2 regions of the Thermoclostridium stercorarium subsp. stercorarium DSM 8532 genome follow, and region 1 is predicted to be linked to the other one. Evidence: riboswitches for the same ligand, from Rfam matches in the RefSeq annotation. Region 1 holds a riboswitch; the other holds the start of a gene.
The links. A riboswitch is a leader RNA that binds a small molecule or an ion and turns the genes downstream of it on or off. The one in region 1 is predicted to bind cobalamin.
Positions count from the first base shown of each region.

Region 2: linked by a shared signal. The riboswitch ahead of CST_RS00335 (anaerobic ribonucleoside triphosphate reductase) and the one ahead of CST_RS10430 (ABC transporter substrate-binding protein) in region 1 are both predicted to bind cobalamin.

Region 1 is NC_020134.1:2,419,361-2,431,650, reverse strand. It holds gene CST_RS10475 (sensor histidine kinase) at 109-1,947, shown strand; gene CST_RS10470 (response regulator transcription factor) at 1,925-3,490, shown strand; gene CST_RS10465 (ABC transporter substrate-binding protein) at 3,678-5,042, shown strand; gene CST_RS10460 (carbohydrate ABC transporter permease) at 5,192-6,124, shown strand; gene CST_RS10455 (carbohydrate ABC transporter permease) at 6,124-6,972, shown strand; gene recA (recombinase RecA) at 7,186-8,223, shown strand; gene CST_RS10445 (regulatory protein RecX) at 8,311-8,994, shown strand; THF riboswitch at 9,153-9,253, shown strand; gene CST_RS10440 (folate family ECF transporter S component) at 9,358-9,897, shown strand; gene CST_RS10435 (putative signal transducing protein) at 9,940-10,341, shown strand; cobalamin riboswitch at 10,418-10,595, shown strand; gene CST_RS10430 (ABC transporter substrate-binding protein) at 10,725-11,714, shown strand; gene CST_RS10425 (FecCD family ABC transporter permease) at 11,813-12,290, shown strand, end outside.
Region 2 is NC_020134.1:69,998-82,287, forward strand. It holds gene CST_RS00310 (type 2 periplasmic-binding domain-containing protein) at 1-537, shown strand, start outside; gene CST_RS00315 (50S ribosomal protein L25) at 629-1,246, opposite strand; gene CST_RS00320 (glycoside hydrolase family protein) at 1,286-2,353, opposite strand; gene CST_RS00325 (glycosyltransferase family 4 protein) at 2,353-3,528, opposite strand; gene CST_RS00330 (nucleotidyltransferase family protein) at 3,579-4,622, opposite strand; cobalamin riboswitch at 4,984-5,164, shown strand; gene CST_RS00335 (anaerobic ribonucleoside triphosphate reductase) at 5,340-7,664, shown strand; gene nrdG (anaerobic ribonucleoside-triphosphate reductase activating protein) at 7,679-8,188, shown strand; gene dcd (dCTP deaminase) at 8,604-9,128, shown strand; gene CST_RS00350 (GNAT family N-acetyltransferase) at 9,143-9,580, shown strand; gene CST_RS00355 (DUF2974 domain-containing protein) at 9,937-11,052, shown strand; gene CST_RS00360 (O-antigen ligase family protein) at 11,150-12,290, shown strand, end outside.

The DNA.
Region 1 (12,290 bases):
ACAACAAACAGTCTTTTTATGATTATATGTGAATAAGAGAATTAGCTGTCTTATTCCATGTCTCTTCCGCCCTTTAATGTGTTAGGGTTTAATAAGGGGGGCACCTGAATGCCGGACATAAAGCAGGAAAATGACTGTTGTAATACAGCGGGCTATTTTTTGAGATTCAAAAAGTATTATGAAAATTTTAAGTCAATAATCCGGAATCTGAAGATTAGAAAAAAAATATTCATCATTCTGTTTGTAGAGGTTTTCATTGCTTTATCCATAGGTATTCTCATCATGCAGGTTACATTTAATATTTATAACGGTCTGGTGTATTCCCAGGCGGCACAGGTCTTGAATCTGTCCACAACCAGCATAGAAAAAAAGATAAGGGAGATTGAAACATTAACCTATAATATTGCCACTGATTCCAATATACAGGAAAATGCAAATATGATGATGCATGCTTCTTCCGATTATAATAGGAGTGAACACTTAAGTAAACTTTTAGAGCAATTGGTGACATATTCATTTCAGGACAACAATATACAGAGCGTTAGTTTTGTAGATACGCAGAATCGGCAGTATAACCGCGGAGCTTCCCCTTTCGGAATTGACGAAAAGGTTAAAAATCTTGTCATTGAAAAGGCTGTTGCGGCTGAGGGTAAGAGCGTTATATTAAAACCCCCGGATGATGAAAATTGTATTATGATTGCAAGAATTATCCGCAAAATTCATGCACTTAGTTTGGAATACATGGGAACGGTAATTATAAGGTACGACATCGGAGACATAGCAAATGAATATCTATCCTCATCCAAAGACAACGAGCCGATACTTGCAATTATATCAGAAGAAGGTTTGATTTTCTCCTCCAAAGAATTATCGGATAATGAAATAGACATGATGACTTTTAAATCGGATTCCGGATATGAAATAAAGAAAATAAACGGCGAGAAACTTTTTTTGGCGCATAACGTCTCGGACTATACCGGTTGGACATATGTCAGTATTATTCCGTATGATAAGATTTTTAAAAGTTTGATATTTATGAGAACAATTGTATTGCTTGTGTATTTTCTTATTTTTTTATTGACAATTATCGCAGGGAGAAAGCTTGCATGGAATCTGACAAGACCATTGGAAATACTGACGCAGGAGATAAAGCAGATCGAGAGCGGAAACTTTAAGATACCCGATAATGCGTTTACCGAGCCGGAAAGGCATGATGAGATCGGCCAGCTGCATCGTGATTTTGAAATTATGATTAGGAAAATTGATGCACTGATTGAGGAAAACTATATTAAGCAAATCGTATTGAAAGATGCCCAACTGAGGGCATTACAGGCTCAAATTAATCCTCATTTTCTGTATAATACGCTGGAAACTATAAATTGGATGGCAAAAGTAAATCACCAGGAAGATATATCCAGAATGGTTGAGGCATTGGGAACCCTTCTCAGAGGAGCTATTAGCAAGGAAAGTGTTATACGGCTGGAAGAAGAAATAAGGCTTCTTGAAAGCTATATCGTCATACAAAAGTTCCGTTATGATAAGAAACTGGACTTCCAACTGTATGTTCCTGATACACTGAAGGATCTAAAAATACCTAAACTGACACTGCAACCCATTGTGGAAAATTCGATCAATTATGGTCTTGAGAAAATGTTGGGAACTTGCTGTATAAGGGTTTCTTTTGTTCAGATGCCCGATTTTTTGGATATCACTATTGAAGACAACGGTCCCGGGATTGATCCGGAGACAGTAAAAAAAATGAATGAGGGACAAATAAAGCCGAACGGATTTGGAATTGGGCTGAAAAATATTGATGACAGGATAAAACTTCTTTTTGGCAACCGGTACGGGGTTCACATTTCCAGTGAAGTTGGAAGGGGTACGAAAGTTCGAGTTACTATTCCGTATACAAGGGGGGACGTGGATGTACAAGGTGCTGCTGGTTGACGACGAACGGATTATCAGGGAGGGAATAGCGTCGTTAATTAATTGGAAAAATTGTGGGTTCGAGCTGATTGGAGCGGCTGAAAGCGGAATTGAGGCATTGCATATGATAAAGACATATAAGCCGGAAGTGGTTATTACAGATATAAAAATGCCTGCACTTAACGGACTTGAATTGATGGCGGAAGTGAAAAAGGATTATCCGGAAACAATTTTTGTCGTATTGTCAGGGTACGGAGAATTTGATTATGCAAATGAGGCGATGAAATACGGAGTACGGCATTATCTGCTTAAACCGTGTAATGAAAACCAAATTATGGAAGCACTGAGTGATGTTCACAGTGAACTGGAGAAAAAAAAGAGATACAACGAGTTCTTAAGACGGAATCAGGAAAAGCTTGAAAAAGTTCTGCCACTTGTAAAAGAACAGTTTTTGCGTGACTTTATTATGGACAGGCCATACACCACAGAAGAAATGGATTATTACTGCGATCTGCTTAAAATTGATAGGAAAAAGATGAGGCTAATACTGTTTCAGCTGGAGGGGAATTACTCATTTGCTGAAGTTCTGGCTTTAAGTAATACCATCAACGAGCATGGCGGAAATGAAATGGTATATTTTAGCACGATAATTGATGAACGGGTGCTGGTTCTGGTTAATGATGTCAGTATTGAAAAGATAATTGAATTTATTAATACCGTAAAAATTTTTTACTGCTACTATGACAGAAGGGAAATAACCGTTTCATACAGTGATGCTGTGAACTTTGAAGATATCCCGTATGCATATAAGGATGCGCTCGAATGCTTGAAGTACACATTTTATTTAGGTGAAGGAATAATTATAACAAAGAATGATATCAGGGAAGATACAGAAAAAGGTTGTAATTACGAACTTAAAGACCTCATTTTCAATTATGATAAAATTAATATAGCGGTAAAAAGCGGAAATACAGAAGAAGTAAAGGACGAAATAGGCAAATTCTTTGATAAATTAAGAAGTAGTAAAATAAATGTAAGTGTGGCGAAAACATATTGTATGGAACTCTATCTGTCGCTAATTCGTCAGCACCGGAATCCTGAGACGGAAATAAATTCCAAAGGAATTTTGAAAATCGGGAAAATGGACACTATTGATCAGATCCAGAAATATATTACGGAAACTGCTGAGAGGCTCAGTCAGGAAAATTACAATGGTATTATAAGAAGGCATAATCATATTGTAAAAAAGATGATAAAACTAATATATGAAAATATTGACAATAATAATCTGAGCCTTAAATGGCTCGCGAAAAATAAATTGTTCATGAATGAAGGGTATCTCGGAAAGCTTTTCAATAGGGAAACAGGCGAAAAATTTTCCCAGTTCGTTATGAGAATCAGAATGGAAAAAGCAAAGGAACTGCTGGATCTTTATCAGAACGACAAAGTATACGAAGTAGCCGAAAAAGTAGGACTTGGAGACAATCCACAATATTTCAGCCATGTATTTAAAAAGTATACAGGACTTACCCCTACGGAATATATAAATCGGCCGAAAAATTAAAAAAAGCACTGAATACCACTTATCGTCGATTACCCCCCCTCCGTTTTCGAATGTCTGAAAAGCTATAACAAACACTATTTTTTAAACAAATTTGACGTTTTTTTTTATTAAATGATTTATCAATCCTTTCTAAAATATAATCGCACCTGGTGCTATAAAAACAAAAAAAACAAAGGAGATGAGTAAAATGAAAAAGACTGCGGTGATTATACTTGCAGTGCTTATGCTGGTTTTAACTTTGGCGGGATGCGGCGGTTCCGTTCAGAGCGACCAGAGCAGTTCAACGGTAACTACTGCTCCTGGAGGTTCGGATGAAAAGGCAAAAGATGAAGGGACCAAAAATATAGAACTTAGAATTGCGTGGTGGGGAAATCAGACCAGGAACGAAGGTACACTGAAGGTTATGGATCTTTATCATGAGAAAAATCCAAATGTAACACTGCAAGGGGAATATGTCGACTGGAGCGGCTACTGGCAGAAGCTCGCAACGCAGGCATCAGCAAACAGCCTGCCGGATGTCATTCAGATGGACTATGCCTATATAGATCAGTATGTAAGCAAAAACCTGCTTTTAGACCTGAAGCCATATACCGAAAACCGATTGCTGGACGTATCTGATATCAGTGAAAGTATTCTTGCAAGCGGAAGAATTAATGACGGCCTGTACGGTATTCCGCTCGGGTCTAATGTGCTGAGTTTGTATTATGATCCTGCGGTGTTTGAAGCGGCAGGTGTGAATCCTCCGGATTCGTCATGGACGTGGGATGATTATAAGAATATTTTAACAAAGGTTCATGAAGCCACAGGCAAACAAGCTGAATCGCTGTTCCATACCGATCCGCAGTTCCTGATAGAATATATCGCAAGACAAAAAGGATATTCAATGTACAGTGAAGATAAAAAATCCCTCGGTTTTACAGATTCTTCAATTCCGGAATTTGTTTTCAGTCTTGTATATGAGTTGACGAAATCAGGAGTATATATCTCGCCTGATAAGATTCCGACAGGTACGGCTATAGAAGATTTACCGTTCACGAAAGGTGAGGCCTTCATGGGTTCGGGCTGGAGTAACCAGTTTGTTGCTGTAGCTAATGCCGCCGGAAGAGATGTTGAATTGATAAGTCTGCCCTTGAGTAAAGAAAGTTCAGAAAAGATGGGACTGTATAATAAACCTTCGTGTTTCTTCTCTGTAACTCAAAGTTCCCAGAATAAAGACGAAGCAGTAAAATTCGTTAGTTTCTTTATAAATGATCTGGGGGCCAACAAGATTCTGCTTGCAGAACGCGGCGTGCCTGTGGCCGGAAAGGTAAGGGATGGAATTGAGAATGACGTTTCTGAAGCTGTGGCAAAAACTTTTGAATACATAAATAAAGTTAACAATGTTGATAAAATTACCAGCCCGATAGATCCTCCTGATCCTTCTGCTGCAAGCCAGGTTAAGACTCTTACGAAAAACCTGTTTGATCAGGTTGCCTTTGGAAAGCTTGATCCGAAGAGCGCGGCAGAACAGTTTATGAAAGAAGCAAATGAAATTCTTGCCAAAGGAGAGTAATACCTCAGGTTCAATCGGGTAGTTTAGGGTAAGCCGGCTATTATGTCTGTAACAGAATAATAGCCGGCGATAAAATACTTATCTTAAGGTAAAGTTGGTTTAAGAATTATAGTTTCGTGATCATAAAAAACAAAGGGGTAAACTGAAATATGAACACAGCGCAGTCAAAAAAAGAAAGGAAACTCGGGAAAATAACTGACAATGACAATGTGGTCGGGTATATATTTATCCTGCCGTTTGTTATCGGCTTTCTCGCTTTTACGCTTTATCCGATTATTTCATCTTTCTATTTTTCTTTTACCCGTTATGATCTCCTTTCATCACCCAGGTTTATAGGGTTGGAAAATTATAAGGAGATGTTTATTGAAGATCCGAAATTCTGGCATTCTTTCGGGATTACATGCCTTTATGTAGTTGTTTCGGTGCCGCTGCGACTGATTTTTGCATTACTGGTAGCCATGATTCTTTCGAAAACAACGAAATTAACCGGACTTTACCGGGCCGTTTATTATATACCGTCTCTTCTTGGAGGAAGTGTGGCTGTTTCAGTACTGTGGAAAAGAATATTCAGCGATACCGGAGCGGTCAATGCCATATTGAGGCTTTTTGGAATCTATTCGGATACCAACTGGATAGGTAATCCTGATACGGCTTTATTAACGCTTATTTTATTGGCAGTATGGCAATTCGGATCATCCATGCTGATTTTTCTTGCGGGATTGAAACAAATACCAAGAACTTATTATGAAGCGGCTGATGTAGATGGTGCAAAACCCGTGCAGAAATTTTTCAAAATTACGTTACCCATGCTTTCACCGGTTATATTTTTTAATCTTGTTATGCAAACGATAACAGGATTTATGACATTTACACAGACTTTTATTATTTCCAACGGATCGGGAGCGCCTCTTGACAGTTTGCTGCTGTATGCCTTGTACCTGTATCAGCAGGCCTTTGGATATTATCGTATGGGCTACGGATCGGCTATGGCTTGGTTTATGCTGGTTATTATCGGTGCTTTGACGGCATTGGCTTTTAAGACGTCTTCATCATGGGTTTATTATGAGTCTAAGGAGGAATAATGTTCGTGAAAAAAAGGGCAATCGTCTTGAATGCAGTTTACCATTTTTTTGTAAGCATATTCGGCCTATTTATGCTATATCCGATAATCTGGATGTTTTTTGCATCCTTCAAGAATAATCATGAGATATTTAGTCTGACTGCTTCTTTGATTCCGAAAACTTTCAGATTTGAGAACTATGTAAATGGCTGGAATGGTTTTGGTACGTTAACTTTCGGGCATTTTATCGAAAATTCGCTTATAGTGAGTATTATTTCCACCATTGGCGCAGTAGCTTCATCGGCACTGGTTGCTTACGGACTCGCAAGGATTAAATTTAAAGGTAAAAAATTTTGGTTTGCTGTGATGCTTATTACAATGATGCTGCCTTATCAAGTCTTGATGGTTCCGCAATTTGTTTTATTCCACAGGCTGGGATGGGTTAACACTTATCTTCCTATCATTGTTCCACAGTTTCTTGGACAGCCGTTTTTTATCTTTCTGATGATACAGTTTATTCAGGGAATACCGGCGGAACTTGATCAGTCGGCAAAAATTGACGGTTGCAACCGTTTTTCCATATTTTTCAGGATTATTCTGCCTTTGATGAGACCTGCGATTATTACTTCAACGATTTTTTCATTCTGCTGGAGATGGGATGACTTCTTTGCAGCACTTTTGTATTTGAATCAACCGAGACTTTATACGGTTCCGCTGGCGCTCAGAATGTTTTCGGATCCGGCAGGTTCTTCTGATTGGGGCGCAATGATGGCAATGGGTACAATATCGCTTTTGCCGCTTATAATGGTGTTTATATTCTTCCAGAAATATCTTGTTGAAGGCATAGCAACTACCGGTTTAAAAGGATGATTTGAATTTGACTTGTTAATTTGTCCCCCGGAAAAGTGGGGGCATTTTTTATTTATATAGTGTATATATTCTGCAGTTAATCAACTTCTGAAAAATTTTACAATAACTAATGGAATCCTATTGATTTTTATATAAATATACATTATAATAAAGAACAGATGTTCGGCGAAAGGGCTGGGAGCAGTTCTTTTGCCTCCAATGGGAGGTTATATTATGGCAAGTGAGGAAAAGAAAAAGGCTCTTGAGATGGTTTTCAGCCAGATAGAGAAACAGTTTGGGAAGGGCGCCATAATGAAGCTTGGTGAAGCCGCCCATATGAATATTGATGTAATACCAACCGGCGCATTGGGGCTGGATATCGCTTTGGGGGTCGGCGGTCTGCCAAGAGGACGAATTGTTGAAATTTTCGGTCCTGAGTCATCAGGTAAAACCACCGTTGCGTTGCATGTAATAGCAGAGGCACAAAAAGCCGGCGGCGAAGCAGCTTTTATAGATGCCGAGCACGCGCTGGATCCGGTTTATGCAAAAGCGCTGGGAGTAAATATAGAAAACCTTATTGTTTCACAACCCGATACAGGTGAACAGGCGCTTGAAATCGCGGAGGCATTGGTACGCAGCGGAGCCATAGACGTTATTGTTATAGATTCGGTTGCGGCGCTTGTTCCGAAGGCCGAAATAGACGGTGAAATGGGAGAACAGTATGTGGGGTTGCAGGCAAGGCTGATGTCGCAGGCGTTGAGAAAACTATCGGGTGTCATAAGCAAGTCCAGAACAGTTGCCATTTTCATCAACCAGTTACGTGAAAAGGTAGGCGTTATGTTTGGAAATCCCGAAGTTACGCCTGGAGGACGAGCCTTGAAGTTTTATGCTTCCATACGCATGGATGTCAGAAAAGTCGAAACGTTGAAAGAAGGCGGCGAACCGGTAGGAAACAGGACGAGGGTTAAGATTGTCAAAAACAAGGTGGCTCCTCCGTTCAAAGAGGCTGAGTTTGACATAATTTACGGTGAAGGTATTTCTAAAGAAGGAAATGTTTTGGACATAGCTGTCCAACTGGATATTATCAAGAAAAGCGGTGCCTGGTTTTCCTATAATGACCAGCGGCTTGGTCAGGGACGTGAAAACGTTAAAAAGTTCCTGAAGGAGAATCCTGAAATTTGCAGGGAAATAGAAGCCAAAATCCGCGCTCAGTATGACAAAGCTTTTATACAGAGCATAGGATCCCACGCGGCGGATGATGATGAGGTGTAAAATAAACGATATTACCTGAGCTTTTATTGACCGCAGGCAAAAAAGTTTGTCTTTAAGACAAGCTTTTTTTATTGGAGTTTTGTAAGTTTGCGGGGGTTTGTTTACATATGGTATAATTTCTACAAAAAACAGGGTGAGGTTGAGATGACAATTACCGCTGCGATAAAACATAAAAACAATCCTGGAATGATACAGATTTACATAGATAATTCCTATGCCTTTTCCATTCCGGAAGAAGAATATTTCAGGCTGAATCTGTATGAAAAACAGGAAATAACTCCTGAAGAAGTAAAAAAGATCCGGGAAGAGATTAATGTCAGGCTTGCAAAGCAGCGCGCACTGAGAATGCTTGCAGTAAGGGAAAAAACAGAATATGAAATCAGGACGAAACTTATACGGCTTGGTTTTGATGAAACTGTGGTGGAAAATGCGGTACTGGAGCTAAAATCAATGGGATACATAAACGACAGAATTTTCGCCAGCAAGTATATTTCCGACCGCCTAAAACTGAAACCGAAGTCTAAAAAGGCATTGGCTTATGAACTTGAAAGAAAGGGAGTTGAGCCCGGTATTATAGAGGAAGTACTGTCCGAATTCGAAGTTGACGAATCCCTTATTGCCTATCGCCTTGCAAAAAGGAAATTTGGAAAATATGATATCACCGATCCCGAGATACAGATGAAAATAAAATTCTTTCTGGCTCATAAAGGATTTTCAAATGACATTATTAAGAACACACTGAGAGAAATGCTTGAAACAATGGAAGAATAAAACCATTCTGGTTTTAAAAGTGATTTCCGTTTTTTTGCGGAAATCACTTTTTGCTTTTAGGCGACAATTTATACATTTTGTGTATTGAAAAGTGAAAATAAAAGTTTTATAATTGACGCAAATAATGAGGTAATAAATTTAATAACGGGTCTCTCGTTAGCAGAGTAGGCGTTTGTGCGTTAAGTGCCGGGTGAACGGGGAGTTGACACCCGGACGAAAAGCCGGAAGGCTTGCGGTACAGGCGCCGCATCCCGCTGCTACATGAGGGATGAAATCCTCTTCATGTAGCAAATTTATCTACCTCGTTAGGTCGCCGGGAAACCGACGGCCGGAAAGAAAAGCTATTCATGAGGAGGTTTTTTTATGGAAAAAAAAGATGTTTTTTCTTTTCTGAAAGATGTTTATTCCCTGGTTTTGGTGGCATTATTTATAGCTATCTACGGAGTCCTTTCACTGCTCAGAATTTACATTATCCCCAATCAGCTCAGAATCAGCTTTACTTTTATGCCGGTAGCATGGGCGGCGATGCTGTTTGGCCCTGTAGCAGGCGGGTTAACCGGAGCCCTTGGCGATGTGATAGGCTGGGCTATAAACCCGGTGGGACCGTTTTTTCCGGGCTTTACCTTAAATGCTTTTATTGTTGGTTTTATGTATGGCATGTTTTTCTATAAAAAGGAAATTACGCTGAAACGGGTTATTGCTGCTGTCGTTACGATAACCCCTGTTGTAGATTTAGTGCTAAACCCGGTATGGCTGAGCATTATGACGGGTGAGGCTTTCAAAGTGCTTGTATTTACGCGCATTGTCAAATCTTTGATAATGCTGCCCGTTAAATGCCTTATTTTATACACTTCGGGGGTTTTAATGAAAAAGTTCGTGCCTTCACGCATACGCCGTGTATAATTTGTAATTATATTGAAAAAACTGCATTTGCAGGTGAAATTTATGAAAACGGTACCGTATGACAGAAAACAAAAACAGAACAGGGAAGTGTATTTGCTAACGGCAGCGGATGAGCGTGAATATGACGTGTACAAATCCCTGCTGGATGCCTATGGCATACCGGTTCTGAAAAAACATAGAGAAGCCGGCGGATATCTTAATATATCCATGGGAATGAATATTTACGGCGTGGATATTTATGTTCCGGAAGAATGTTACAAAGATGCTTTGGAGCTTATAAACGATAAGAATACCGGTGAAAGTGATGACGCCACCGCGAAAGAAATGGAAAATGCGGCGGAAAATTTTCAGAACAGGCGTCTTGCATACATTTGGATACTGATTGCCGTATTTTATTTTCTCCCGCTTTTAATCTGGCTTGTATATTCAATGGTAAAAAATTAGAAACAATGGTTTACATGCGGTGACATTTTATTTATAATAAAATTAAAATTTTACAGCTTACATGATAAAATGACAAATCAATATATGTATTGCAGGTGTGCGTACAGCACTTAATAGGGAACCGGGTGAAAATCCCGGACGGTCACGCCGCTGTGAGGATGAGGGTGCATTCACAATGCCACTGTCGAAAGATGGGAAGGCGAATGCATCCGATGATTCCAAGTCAGAAGACCTGCCTGTAATAGGTGTGACGGGTACTACGAGCGATGGGCCCCGCTACGGTCTGCAGTGACGTACTGCAATTATGTGCCTTTCCTTGCGCTTGTGGGAAAGGTTTTTAAATTTTTAAGGGCCTTTATCATAATCTGAAGGAGGTATCAATTATGAAAAAAGGTCTTATTTTATTGTCTTTTCTGCTGACTATATTCCTGACAGCTGGATGCGGAAAGACAAATAATTCCGGAAGCTTGAACACAGCAATGCCCACTCCTGTGGAAATGGCAGGGGAAAGCCTGCAGCAAACACCGGAGACTGAAAATAACACGGTATATCCGCTGGAGATAACCGATTCTAAGGGAAATACCGTTAAATTCGGTGAAGAGCCGAAAAAAGTGGTTTCGTTAAGCCCCAATATCACCGAAATTATTTATGCGCTGGGTAAGGGGGACAGGCTGGTGGGAAGGACAGCCTTGTGTGATTACCCGGAGGATGTGAGTAATGTAACTGTTGTAGGGGATTTTTATGAATGGAATTTTGAAACAATACTGTCCCTCGAACCCGATGTGGTTTTCGCTTCCTCGCTCAACACCGAAGAAAACGAGAAAAAACTCAAGGAGCTTGGTGTTAATGTGGTATTCCTGACGCAGGTGCAGTCGTTTGAAAGCACATATGAGATCATTGAGCTGATAGGCAAAATCCTTAATGCAGGCGAAGAGGCGGAAAAAGTCATAAACAAAATGAAAGAGACAGTTTCAGCGGTGCAAAAGGCAGCGGAAGGAAAAGAAAGGCCTTCGGTATATTACGTAGTGGGGTACGGTGAATACGGAGATTATACGGCAACGGGAGAAACGTTCATATCCGATATGATTGAAATGGCAGGCGGCGATAACATAGCGGCGGATACAACGGGTTGGGTATACAGCCTTGAAAAGTTAATAGAAAAGGATCCCGACATAATCATCGGGGCCGAGGATGCGAAGGAATATTTCGAGAAAACCAGCGGCTATAAAGATCTCACTGCCGTAAGGGAAGGCAGAGTATATGCAATAGACGTGAACCTTCTTGAACGCCAGGGGCCAAGGCTTGCCGAAGGGCTTGTGAAGCTTTATGAGATTTTCCATTCCGAAAGCCTGCCGGACAGTCCGGCAAATTAAGGAGAAACAGGTTATTGCACGGGCGAGGACAGTGTTTTGTTATTTAATTTTAAGTGATTTTCAACAAGCAAAATTTTACCTGACTGGGATGATTTATTGTGTTTTCAGGTACAAAAAAAATTTACGGCATATTTCTGATTGTTTTATCTGCGCTGCTGGTTCTGGTGGCGGCCGCGTCGCTTTTTCTCGGAACAGCGAATATAAGGTATGGAGACGTGTTCAGAATACTTCTGCATCATATCCCCGGGATGGAAAACCGCATCAGCATGGACGGGATACCCGATTCGGCCGTAACCATCATAGTGAAACTGAGGCTTACAAGAGTGATCCTTGCCATGCTGGTCGGAGCAGGGCTTGCCGCCGTTGGGTCGACAATGCAGTGCCTTTTCAGGAACCCAATGGCAGAACCGGGGCTTTTGGGTATATCTTCGGGAGCCGGTCTTGGTGCAACAATTGCGATTGTAATCGGGGCGAATACAACTTTTTTCGGTATGGGTTCTGCGGCCATTGCCGCATTTGTGGGGGCAATGTCAACTATTTTGGTTGTTTATAATATCTCAAGGACGGGCTCCAAAA
Region 2 (12,290 bases), 630 kb from region 1:
AACGGAAAACCGGTACTTACCGAGTTTGGAAAGCAGGCACTTCCGAACAATCCGGTTGATGTGCCGGAGGAATTCGGCGGAGGAACCTTCCAGGACGGGCAGAACCAGATGAATTTTGAGACGGTGCATCGCAATGCGATAAATCCTGAAACCAATGAACCTTATGATTTCAGACTCTGGTCATCATACCTTGAAGAGAATTCAAATCCGCTGCTGGATAAATGGCGTGAGGCAATGGGGGCTCTGACAACCAAGGATTATTTGATGAAAAATAATATGGTTTCGATAAAAAAGCCGGTATATATGGGGAAAGCTCCTGATGTGATGCCCGATGACTTAATGCAGAAACAGGGGCAGGTGGCTACGGTTATCAAGCAGTATTCATGGCGTATGATGTATGCAAAGGACGAAGCGGAATTTGAACAGTTGCTCAGCGAAATGACCGCAAAGGCAAAAGGCCTTGGCTATGACGAAGTATTAAAATGGAATATTGAGCACGCAAAAGAAGTTTATGAATTTCTTAAAAAAAATAACTGATTAAAATGTTCCGCTGATTTTCTGAGAAGTAAGAAATTAAAACGGGGGATGCCGTCGGTATTCAGGCATCCCCCGTTTTTTCGGGATTAATTCACGCAGTTTCTTTTGCTTCCGCCGTTTCCTGCGTACCTGCGGCAGCAGCCTCTGACTCGGCTTCAGCTTCAGGCCCGGCCTCTGCCTTGACCACCTTCGCCACAATTTCGTCTTCTTTTGACAGAAGCTTGACACCGGCAGGCAGTTTTATATCACCCATTGTTATTTCACTGCCGTCAGTCATTTCTGATACGTCAATATCAATAAATTCGGGCAAATCCTTTAATACGCCCTGGATTTCAATTTCATCCTCGAGAATGTTCAGCACAAGCCTGTTCGAACCAAGCTTTTCCCTTCCAACAAACTTAAAAGGAACTGTTACTTTGACAACGCTGTTTTCAGAAGAGGCATAGAAATCAATATGTATCGGTTCCCTGTTTATTAATCCGTACTGTATCTCCTTTATCACGCACAAGTGTTTATTGCCGTTGACCATAACAGTTGCTTTTGAGCCTGTTGTATGTTCGTTGAGAAACCTGTTCATATCCTTCTGGCTGAACTGAACATTCATGCTGTTTTTTACTCCGGGTCCGTAAATCACGCCCGGGACATATCCCATTTTTCTGACCTTCCTTCCGCTTAATTTTCGTTCTTCGGCAACTATCAAGCTGCCCATAAAAACATCCCCTTTCAGTCTGATTTATATTTAAAAGTTTTATGTTGCCATGTTTAATTTGCCATAGTCCGCTGCCGATGCGTAAACATCGGATATCCGTAATGACGAAATGACATACGACACCAGGCTTTCTGCTCCCATATTCAGGTTAACGCCCTGTTCTGTGAGCCCGTCAAAACATGCTCCGCTTTCTTTGTCAATTAGCGGAAGGCCTTTCGAGTTCACACCTTCATACCAGGCGTGGCACATTTTTGCTTTTTGCAGGTAATCCCTGTTTCCGGTTATTTCATATGCGTCAAGATAGGTTAAAGCCGTTTCACAGGCTTCGACGGTCTGCTCGTCATATTCCGCGGGCACCCCGCCCTTTAAATACCAGCCGTTGCACCCCACAGGCTTAAAGTAGCCATACCTGAAAGTAACGCCTTCGAGAAATTCAAGACTTTCCCTTGCCACGTCAAAAAATTTTCTTTCTCCTGTAACTTTGTAGGCCAGCATCAGTGACCATGGCATAATACTGTTGCAATATGCCACAATATTCTCAAACCATTTCCATTCACCGTCTCTGTGGGCTTCATACTGCTCACAGAGGGACCGGGCCAAACCATAGACAATGTTTTTCGCCTGTTTGTCTTCGAGACGGGCAAGGCCTATTATCGTATATGCCTTGGAGCGTGGCGATTTAAGAGACGGTATATTTGACATTGCTTTGTTCAGAAGGTGTAAAAGGCCGTATTTTACCCCCTTTGGAGTGTGCTCGTTTGAAAGGGCGTAACAGATTGCCCAGATGCATCTTCCAAAACAGTCTTCGGAGCCTTCCTCTTCAAGCCATTTTCTTTCATAGCTCATGAAATTTCTGAATTTGCCGTTCTCATTCTGGGCGTTCAGCAAAAAGGACGTATATTTGTAAACAAGGCCAAGATATTTCCTGCTTCTGTATTTTTCATACAACATCAATGCCATTATCAAAGCCCTGGCATTGTCATCGGTTGTATAACCGAAAGTGGGATCGGGAACTGCGAACCTTGAGTGTTGCAGCATGCCGGTATCATCGGTTAACCGGAAGATGTGGTCATCTTTCAATACGGTATTGAAAGCAACCTTTCCCATCAGACCACCATACTGCTCTGGAATTTGGATTTTTCCAGAGTATCAATGAAAAGCTTTGTATACTGATTTGCAATATTCCCCCACATCATTGTCATGCCAACACTCAGGGTACGCTTTTCCATTTCTTTCTTGGCCTTAGGATTGTCCAGCACATACATAATTTTCTCGGCAAGCGAGCCGGCGTCTCTGAATTCTGCCAACAGGCCCTTTCCGTCCGCGAGCATCTCCTTTGCGTAACTGTACGGAGTGGATACAATCACCCTTCCGTATCCTACCGCATAGGCGAGGGTTCCGCTTACCGCCTGATCCTTGCCAAGGTACGGTGTCATGTATATGTCCGACATTTGCAGGTAAGTTATAATTTCATCCTTTGTAAGGTATTTGTCGACAAACATTACATGTTCTTTTATGCCCAGACGCTCAACCAGTTCTATTAATTTCTCTCTGTAGCTTTCGCCGTGTTCTTTTTTTACAACCGGATGAGTCTGCCCGAGGATAAGGTAAATAACATCCTTATGCTTTTCCGCCACTTTTGCAATGGCTTCAATTCCGTATTCCAGCCCCTTACCCGGGCTTATCAGCCCGAAAGTGCTTATAACCGTCCGGCCCGAAAACCCGTGTTTTTCCTTTAATTTTTCCCTCGATTCAACGATTCTGTACGGGACACCGTGCGGTATAACTTCTATTTTTGAAGAAGGTATGTCATACACGCTTTCAAGAATGGGGACTGTATTTTTTGCCATTGTAACGATTTTCGCGCTTTTTTTACCGATGATTTCAAGTACTTCTTTCTGTTTTTCCGAAGGGCTGGGCAACACGGTATGGAGTGTTGTGATAAACGGAATTTTCAGGCTGTTAATAAAGTCGATAATATATTCGCCTGCTTCACCGCCGAATATACCGTATTCATGCTCTATAACAAGAAGTTCTATGTCGGAATCATTAACGGCCCTGGCCGCATTTGTATAGCTTTCCCTGTCGAACTGGGATATCTCCATTATAACACGTTTGCTGTAATTATATCTGTCATTGCTTACCGCAATAACGGCAGGTTTGTTTAAAAGGCTTATTTTGTCAAGTTCTCTCACCAGATCCTGAGTGAAGGTTGCAAGCCCACATTCCCGCGGAGGATATGTACTTAAAAACGCTATATTCCTTATTCTGTTCGAAACCATTTTTCAACCTCCTTCTTTGTATGTAACAGGGGAATAAATCATTCCCCTTTTCATACCGCCATTGTATAGCTGAGATTGTCTGCAAGAATGGAATTGTACTGGTCGCTGTTTCTGTCGACTACGCAGTTGGACATAACCACCGAATTTACAACCGAAGCTCCTCCTTCAACATGGGCGTTATCCCAGACGATGCTTTCCACAACCTTTGCGTCGGTGCCGATGGTTGAGTTGCCGAATATAACGGTATTCGGGCCTATATTTGCAAATGATGAAATTTCCACATTGTCTCCGATATACACCGGTTCCTTTATTTTTGCAAAACGGCTTATTTTAGCAGTTTTACTTATATATTGCGCATTTTTATTAAAATCATGCTCTTTTATTTTTATTAGTCCTTTCAGTATATCTTTGTGAGCTTTAAGGTATTTTTGAGGCGTGCCCAAATCCAGCCAGTAAGAACAGCGGTCGTAAATTGCCATTTTGTAACCTTTGCTGAGCAGCAGCGGATAAGTTTCCCGTTCAATGGAAACCGCCCGCCCTGCAGGAATTTCCTTCAATAATTCCGGTTCAAAAATATACACTCCTGCATTTATCAGGTTAGAACTGGTTTCATCAGGTTTTGGTTTTTCCTTGAAAGCGGTAATAAAGCCATTTTCGTCATGTTCTATAACCCCGTACGCCGACGGGTTGTCAACATGGGTAACAGCAATTGTTGCCAGTGCACCTTTCTGTTTATGGAAGCTAATCATGTCGGATATGTCAAAATCGCTTAAAATGTCGGCATTGAATACCAGAAATGTATCATCGAAAAATTTCTCTGCGTTTTTAATTGCACCGGCGGTACCTAAAGGTTCATCCTCGCATATATAGCTTATTTTAACGCCAAACCGGCTTCCGTCACCAAAATATTTTTTTATTTTGTTTGGTTTATAGCATGTGCTCAATACTATTTCACTGATACCGAATTTTTTTAAGTTTTCAATATTTCTTTCAAGCAGAGGCTTGCCCATAATCGGCACCATTGGTTTTGGCAGGTCGTTGGTTATAGGTCTCAGTCTCGTACCAAATCCGCCTGCTAAAAACAATGCCTTCATATGTAAAACTCCTTTCTTTATGATTTAATTTTTCTTTTCTATGGTCACCCTTCCTTTCTGTGTGTTTTTTATATTATATATATTTCCCAAAAAAAGTAACAATATTCTTTATTAGCACTCATCATTAATGAGTGCTAATAATATATAATACATAATTTCCCCCCTGTTGTCAAGCCGCATGGTAAAAAATGTATTAGTTACATTATAAACCGTTGAAGCATTCCTCCAGTCTGTGGCATCGGCCACCGCAGTAGACACGTAATTCCCAATTTATAAAGCCAGGTACCCAAAAAGCCTTGATTTACAGTAAATAAATATTACTATTGACGCAATATGTTGTATATGTTATTATTTAAAATAACTACATATTGTTATTACAGGTACTGCCTTGCGGCAGTTTAAAAGGGAAGCAGGTGAAAATCCTGCACGGTCCCGCCGCTGTGATGGGGAGGCATCCCATAACGTGCCACTGGGGAATCCCGGGAAGGAATGGGGTGTTGATGAACCAGAGTCAGAAGACCTGCCTGTAATGCCGCACCGTATACTCTACGAGCGATAGAGGGGTGTCGGGTGTTTAAAAGTACTCGGGTGAGTGCGCGTGTGAGTATTCTCCGATTACCTCTTGACGCGTTTGTCGAGAGGTTTTATTTATCACAAAATTCGCAGTCATTTTCTTCAATATTTGAAAAAAACAGGCATGGAAGAGGTGGAAAACAAATGATTACGAAAATCAGGAAAAGGGACGGAAGAGAAGTACCTTTCAACATTGAAAAAATAATAAATGCGATATACAAAGCAACCCGGGCCGCAGGAGAGGAAAACTATGAAAAGGCTGTGGAGCTGGCAGAAAAGGTGACCGAACGGCTCAATAAAGATCCTGACAAAAAGATTCCCGGTGTGGAAGAAATCCAGGACGTTGTTGAAAGGGTTCTTATTGAAGATGGACTTGCGAAAACCGCCAAGGAGTACATATTATACCGCGCAGAACGTACACGTGTCAGAGAAATGAATACAAGACTGATGAAAATATACGAAGAGTTAACTTTTAAAGAATCAAAGGACAATGACCTGAAGAGGGAAAATGCGAACATCGACGGTGACACGGCGATGGGAACCATGCTGAAGTACGGTTCCGAAGGCGCGAAACAGTTCTGCGAAATGTTCATATTAAAACCCGAGCATGCAAAGGCCCATAAGGAAGGCGACATTCACATACACGATCTGGATTTTCTTACGCTTACAACAACCTGCTGCCAGATTGATATTATCAAGCTTTTCAAAAACGGATTCAGCACAGGGCACGGGCATCTCAGAGAACCAAACGACATTCACAGCTATTCGGCCCTCGCGTGCATAGCCATTCAGTCAAACCAGAATGACCAGCATGGAGGGCAGAGCATACCCAACTTTGATTACGGTATGGCTCCGGGGGTTGCCAAAACATACGCAAGGCTGTACAGACAGAACCTGGCTAAAGCCCTGGAACTGCTGGCAGGAGTTGATGATGCTGCGACACTTGTAAGCGAAATTTCAGGGAAAATTGAAAAGGAATACAATTTACGCCCTAAGTTAAACGCGGATGAAGAATATTTAACGCTTGAAAAGGAACATCTGGCGGGATATATAAAGGACTTAGGTATAATCACAAAGGCGCAGGAATTTGCGAACCAAAAAGCATATGCCGAAACCGACAGGAGTACATACCAGGCAATGGAGGCCTTTATTCACAACCTGAATACAATGCACAGCCGTGCGGGAGCGCAGGTACCGTTCAGTTCGATAAATTACGGCACCGATATTTCACCTGAGGGAAGGATGGTCATCAGAAATCTTCTTCTTGCCACCGAAGCGGGGCTCGGCAACGGAGAAACGCCCATTTTCCCGGTGCAGATTTTCAAGGTTAAGGAAGGCGTAAACTATAACCCCGGCGATCCGAACTATGACATGTTCAAGCTTGCCTGCAGGGTAAGTGCGAAAAGGCTGTTCCCGAATTTTTCGTTCATCGACGCGCCGTTTAATCTGAAATATTACAAGCCCGGCCATCCTGAAACCGAGATAGCGTACATGGGCTGCAGGACAAGGGTGATAGGAAATGTGTATGATCCTTCCAGGGAAATAGTTTACGGAAGAGGGAATTTGAGCTTTACAACAATAAACCTGCCGAGAATAGCATTAAAAAGCAATAAGGACATTGAGCTGTTTTTCAGCGAACTGGATAGCAAAATAGACCTGGTAATAGACCAGCTTCTGGAAAGATTTGAAATACAGGCGCGTAAGAAGGTTAAAAATTTCCCGTTTCTGATGGGCCAGGGTGTATGGATTGATTCTGAAAAGCTTGGCTGGGAGGATGAAATAAGGGAGGTTCTGAAACATGGAACCCTTACGACAGGTTTTATAGGCCTGGCGGAATGCCTGAAAGCCTTAACGGGCAAACATCACGGCGAATCCGACGAAGCCCAGCGGCTTGGCCTGAAAATCGTGGGGCATATGCGGAAACGAATGGACGAGGCGAGCAAAAAATACAATATGAATTTTACTCTTATTGCAACTCCGGCAGAGGGTCTGGCGGGAAGGTTTGTAAAACTGGACAGGCAGATTTTCGGCGTAATAGAAGGTGTAACCGACAGGGAATATTATACAAACAGCTTTCATGTTCCGGTGTATTATGAAATAAACGCCTTTGATAAAATACGGATTGAAGCGCCTTATCACGAGCTTACCAATGCCGGGCATATCACGTACGTGGAGGTTGACGGCGATCCCACGCAGAACCTTGAGGCCTTTGAGAAAATCATCAGGGCAATGAAGGAAGCAGGAATAGGCTACGGCTCGATAAATCATCCGGTGGACAGGGATCCTGTGTGCGGATATACCGGAATTATCGGGAATACATGCCCCAACTGCGGAAGGGAAGAAAGAGACATTAAGTTTGAAAGGATTCGCCGAATTACAGGTTACCTTGTAGGTACCCTGGACAGGTTTAACGACGCGAAAAGGGCAGAGGAACGGGACAGGGTAAAACATATGTCCTTCAAAGTCTGAGTCAGGTGGTTCAGATGAATACATGTCTGAGAATTGCAGGAATTATAAGGGAGTCAATAGTTGACGGGCCGGGAATACGGATGGTGGTGTTTGCCCAAGGGTGTAAACATAAATGCCCCGGCTGTCATAACCCCGAAACCCACTCTTTTGACGGTGGTACGTTGGTAACCATTAATTCGGTGATAGAACTTGCGAAAAAAAATCCTCTGCTGGACGGGATTACGTTCAGCGGAGGAGAGCCCTTTGAACAGGCTGAAGCGTTTGCCGCCCTTGCCCGGGAGGCCAAAAAGCTTAACCTTAATATAATGACCTATACGGGTTACACCTACGAGTATATTCTTGCGAATGCATCCCGGTACAGGGGATGGGGTGAATTGCTCGATGAAACCGATATACTTGTGGACGGAAGATTTGAACTGGAAAAAAGAAATTTGCTTTTAAATTTTCGCGGTTCGGAAAATCAGAGAATAATCGACGTAAAAAGGTCAAAAGCCGAAAACGCCGTTGTTGTTATTGATTTATAATATATTCAGAAAGATAAGGGATAAATTAAAAACGGCTTTTTAAGAAAATGGGCTATAATTTAACCAGGATAATTGCAAGGTTTTTGCATACCCACTATAATTGTTAAAAAATACTTTTCGAAGAGAGGTAATCCAATGCCAGCCAATTCTTAGGTTTACGCGATGTTTCAGGCAGCAACACCGCAATGAGTGCCATATATACGGAGAACCTCTCCAGAACATATAAAGTCATGAAAAGCAGGAAGGCCTGAAAAACGCGATAAAAGGTACTGCGGCTTTTTATGCCGGATTTTTAAGGTAAAAATTTCAGTCTTAAAGATCTGGCTAAGATATCTGTAATATAGTAATATATTATATATTTATTTTGCACGCAAATGTTCAGTTTACGCATTTGCCGTTATTTGGAGGGGTTTTGTTGATACTTTCGGGCCTTGAAATTAAAAAACACTTAGGTAAGGAAATTATAATAGATCCTTTTGATGAAAAATGTTTAAATCCCAACAGTTATAACCTCAGGCTGCACAACGAGCTTCTTGTTTATGAAGAAGAAATACTTGACATGAAAAAGCCGAATAGAACCAGAAAAATCATTATCCCTGAAGATGGACTTGTACTGGAACCCGGAAGGCTTTATTTGGGAAGGACACTGGAATACACGAAAACTGAAGGATATGTTCCGATGCTTGAAGGACGTTCCTCGATAGGCAGACTCGGGCTTTTCATTCATGTAACGGCAGGGTTCGGCGATGTTGGTTTCAGCGGCTACTGGACTCTTGAAATACACTGTGTCCAGCCAATAAGAATTTATCCCGGAGTGGAAATATGCCAGATATATTACCACTCCATTGAGGGAGATTATGTAAAGTATTACAACGGGAAATATCAGAACAACAAAGGCATACAGCCAAGTTTGCTTTACCTGGATTTTGAAAAGAAATAAGTGGAGTGGTGACGGTGCAAATTCGGGAAGCGAGGAAAGGCGATCTTGACGGGTTGCAGGAGCTCTACCTGCATCTGCACGAAACCGGAAAACTGCCTGAAACGCCGGAGCTTATTTCGCTATGGAATGAAATTCTTGCCGATGAAAACTATCATATTTTGGTCGCCGAGGTTGAAGGCAGAATTGTATCCAGTGTAACGCTGGTGGTTATAAAAAACCTTACACGGGGTATGAGACCTTATGCGCTGATTGAAAACGTAGTAACGCATAAGGATTACAGGCGAAGAGGATATGCGACGGCTTTAATGGATAAAGCAGTGGATATCGCCAGAGACAGCGGCTGTTATAAAGTCATGTTACTAACAGGGGCCAAAGATGAAAATACGTTGAGGTTTTATGAAAAATGCGGGTTTAACAGCAAAGACAAAACAGCGTTTATAAAATGGATTTGATGGCATTATAAGATTTTAAACAGATTGCGGTATGGTTATCATTGGCCGCTCCGACGGAAGAGAGAAATTCTGTCGGAGCGGTTTGTTTTTAAGGAAATGTGTTTCCCTGCGCGGATACGGACAGGATGAAGATCAATCTTATGGAAATAAAGCAGGTGATAATAATAAAATTTATAGATATAATTAAATAAACAAAACTATATATAGGGAAATTTGTTATGTGCTGAATACGTAAAAGAAAAATACTCAGTTTTGAACAGTGGAATTTTTATTGAAATAAGGACGGGCTTACTGAATGCAATTGGCGTCTGTTCATTTGAAAAAATTTTCAGAAAGTATGATTTGGGAGAATCAATATGAGGAATATCATTGACTATGCTGCAGAGCAGGCTGACAAATTTCAAAACAGGCGGTTTAACGCGGTTGACAGCCTTATTCTGGCACAGCTTTCATACCTCAATTTTGACGGTTTTGTGCCAGGAATGCCTGTAAACGAAAAACCGGTAAGAATCGCGGAAATAGCGCAGAGAGAAAACATTGATTCCTTATTCCGCAATGTGCGGGACGGAGACAGCAACCGAAGGCTTTTCAAAGCCGTTGCAAGCAGTCCAAGGTTTCGTGATACCCAATTGACTTTTTATGTAAATAAAATAGATTTTCAGGCCGAACAGCAGTTTTCAGCCATTACGTTTTTGCTGGACGACGGAACGGTGTATATAGCTTACCGCGGAACCGACGCTACCTTCGTAGGATGGAAGGAAGATTTTAACATGGGATTTATAAGCCCGGTTCCGTCACAGGAAGAAGGCGTAAAGTATCTTAACGCCGTGGCGGGGATGATTCCCGGCGATCTAAAAATAGGGGGACATTCAAAAGGTGGAAACATAGCGGTATATTCAGCCATAAAGTGTCCCCGGTATATTCAGGACAGAATTACCCACGTATTTAACCATGACGGCCCGGGATTTAGGGAAGAATTCTACCAATGCGGTGAATATTTGAACATGAGGGAACGTATACATAAGACCTTGCCGCAGTCTTCGCTGATCGGAATGCTTTTGCACAATCAGGAGAAGTATTCGGTGGTAAAGAGCAACCGATTCTGGATTATGCAGCACGATCCTTTTTCATGGCTGGTTGAAAGCAGTGATTTCTGCTATGTCGGCACGGTGAACAGCAGCGCGATGTTCATGAATACGACATTGAACAAATGGATAAGTTCCTTGGACGACAGCAAGCGTGAATTGTTCGTTGATACCCTTTATCAGGTGATACAAGCCACAGGCGCGACCACTTTTTACGATCTGACGGATGACTGGCAGAAAAAAGCCGCTGCCGCCCTTAAGGCAATCAAGGGAATTGATGAGGAGACAAAAATATTCGTCCTGAAAACCATTGGTTCCATTTTTGTTCTTGCGGCGAGAAATTTATGGGACAGCCGTTCAGGGGTTAACGGAGACAGGACAGGCTAAGCGGCGAATAAAAGTACCTGAAACTGCAATACCCCGCTGGTTTTTGAACTGTTATCAGCATGTTTGTTTTTTGAAATTAAGGGAGTTAAAAGTTTGTATGAGTGAATTGACCGGAAAGAAGGACAAACTGAAGAAATACCGTTATATACCTTTTATAATAATAACAGTCCTTATACCTTTGGCAAAATACCGTATACGGGTTTATCACAATGAAGAAATAAAAAAAGTATTATTGCGCACACAGTGGTATGACGATTATTATTGCCTGATTAAAGTGCTTTTACTTTACCTTGCGGTTTTCCTGATGCTTGTTGCGTATACTTTCAGAAAAAATGAGGACAAAAAATTCCCTGCAATACTGTATTTTCTCATTCCCTATAATATCTGTCTGCTGCTGTCGGTGTGTTTTTCGGATTATAAGATTACGGCTTTGTTCGGTATTGTGGATATGTATGAAGGAGGGCTTACCCAGCTTTGCTACTGTTGTATTCTGCTTTTTTCCTATTATCTGATTTCGGATCCCGAAGACATGATTGCGATAATTAAAATGGCGCTGGCAGCCTCAGTTGCGGTTACGGTTCCCGGTGTACTGGAGTTTTCCGGCGTTTTGCCGCTTGAACAGCCGAACACGCTATCTTCGACAATAGGCAATTCAAACTACGTTGGCACATATGGAGCCGTATTGTTGCCTGTTGCCGTTGCAGTGGTGCTTATTGAGGCAAATTCTGTGAAGCAAGTTACATATTTTTTATTCTTTTTCGGTTCGGCCTTTTTTTTACTCTCGGGTTCCGCGTCCAGGGCCGGGTATCTTGCCGTTTTTGCAACCATTCCGTTCGTTTTCGCTGTTTTGCGTAGGGCGGCAGAGATCCGGGCCAAATGGATGCTTGCATTTGTTCTGTATGGGCTTTGCATATTTTTGTCAATGAATTTATACAAAAACGGGTTGCTATGGGAAGAAATAAAAAGCATGAACCCGTTCAAATCCGAACAGGGACAGGACAGGCTGATTTTTAAGGATATTAAACTGCAGGGGGCGTCCGCCGCGATAGAAACCAACCGCTGGTTTCTCCGGATTGAAAATACCGGCGACGGATTTAAAATGTATAATGAAAGTGGCGGGGAAATTCCGGTACAGAAGGATGAAAATACGCTTAAATTCCTGGATGAGCCCTATACAGATATAACGGGATATGTGGATGAAACAACGGAACTATCGTGGCTGATGCTTGAAATTGAAG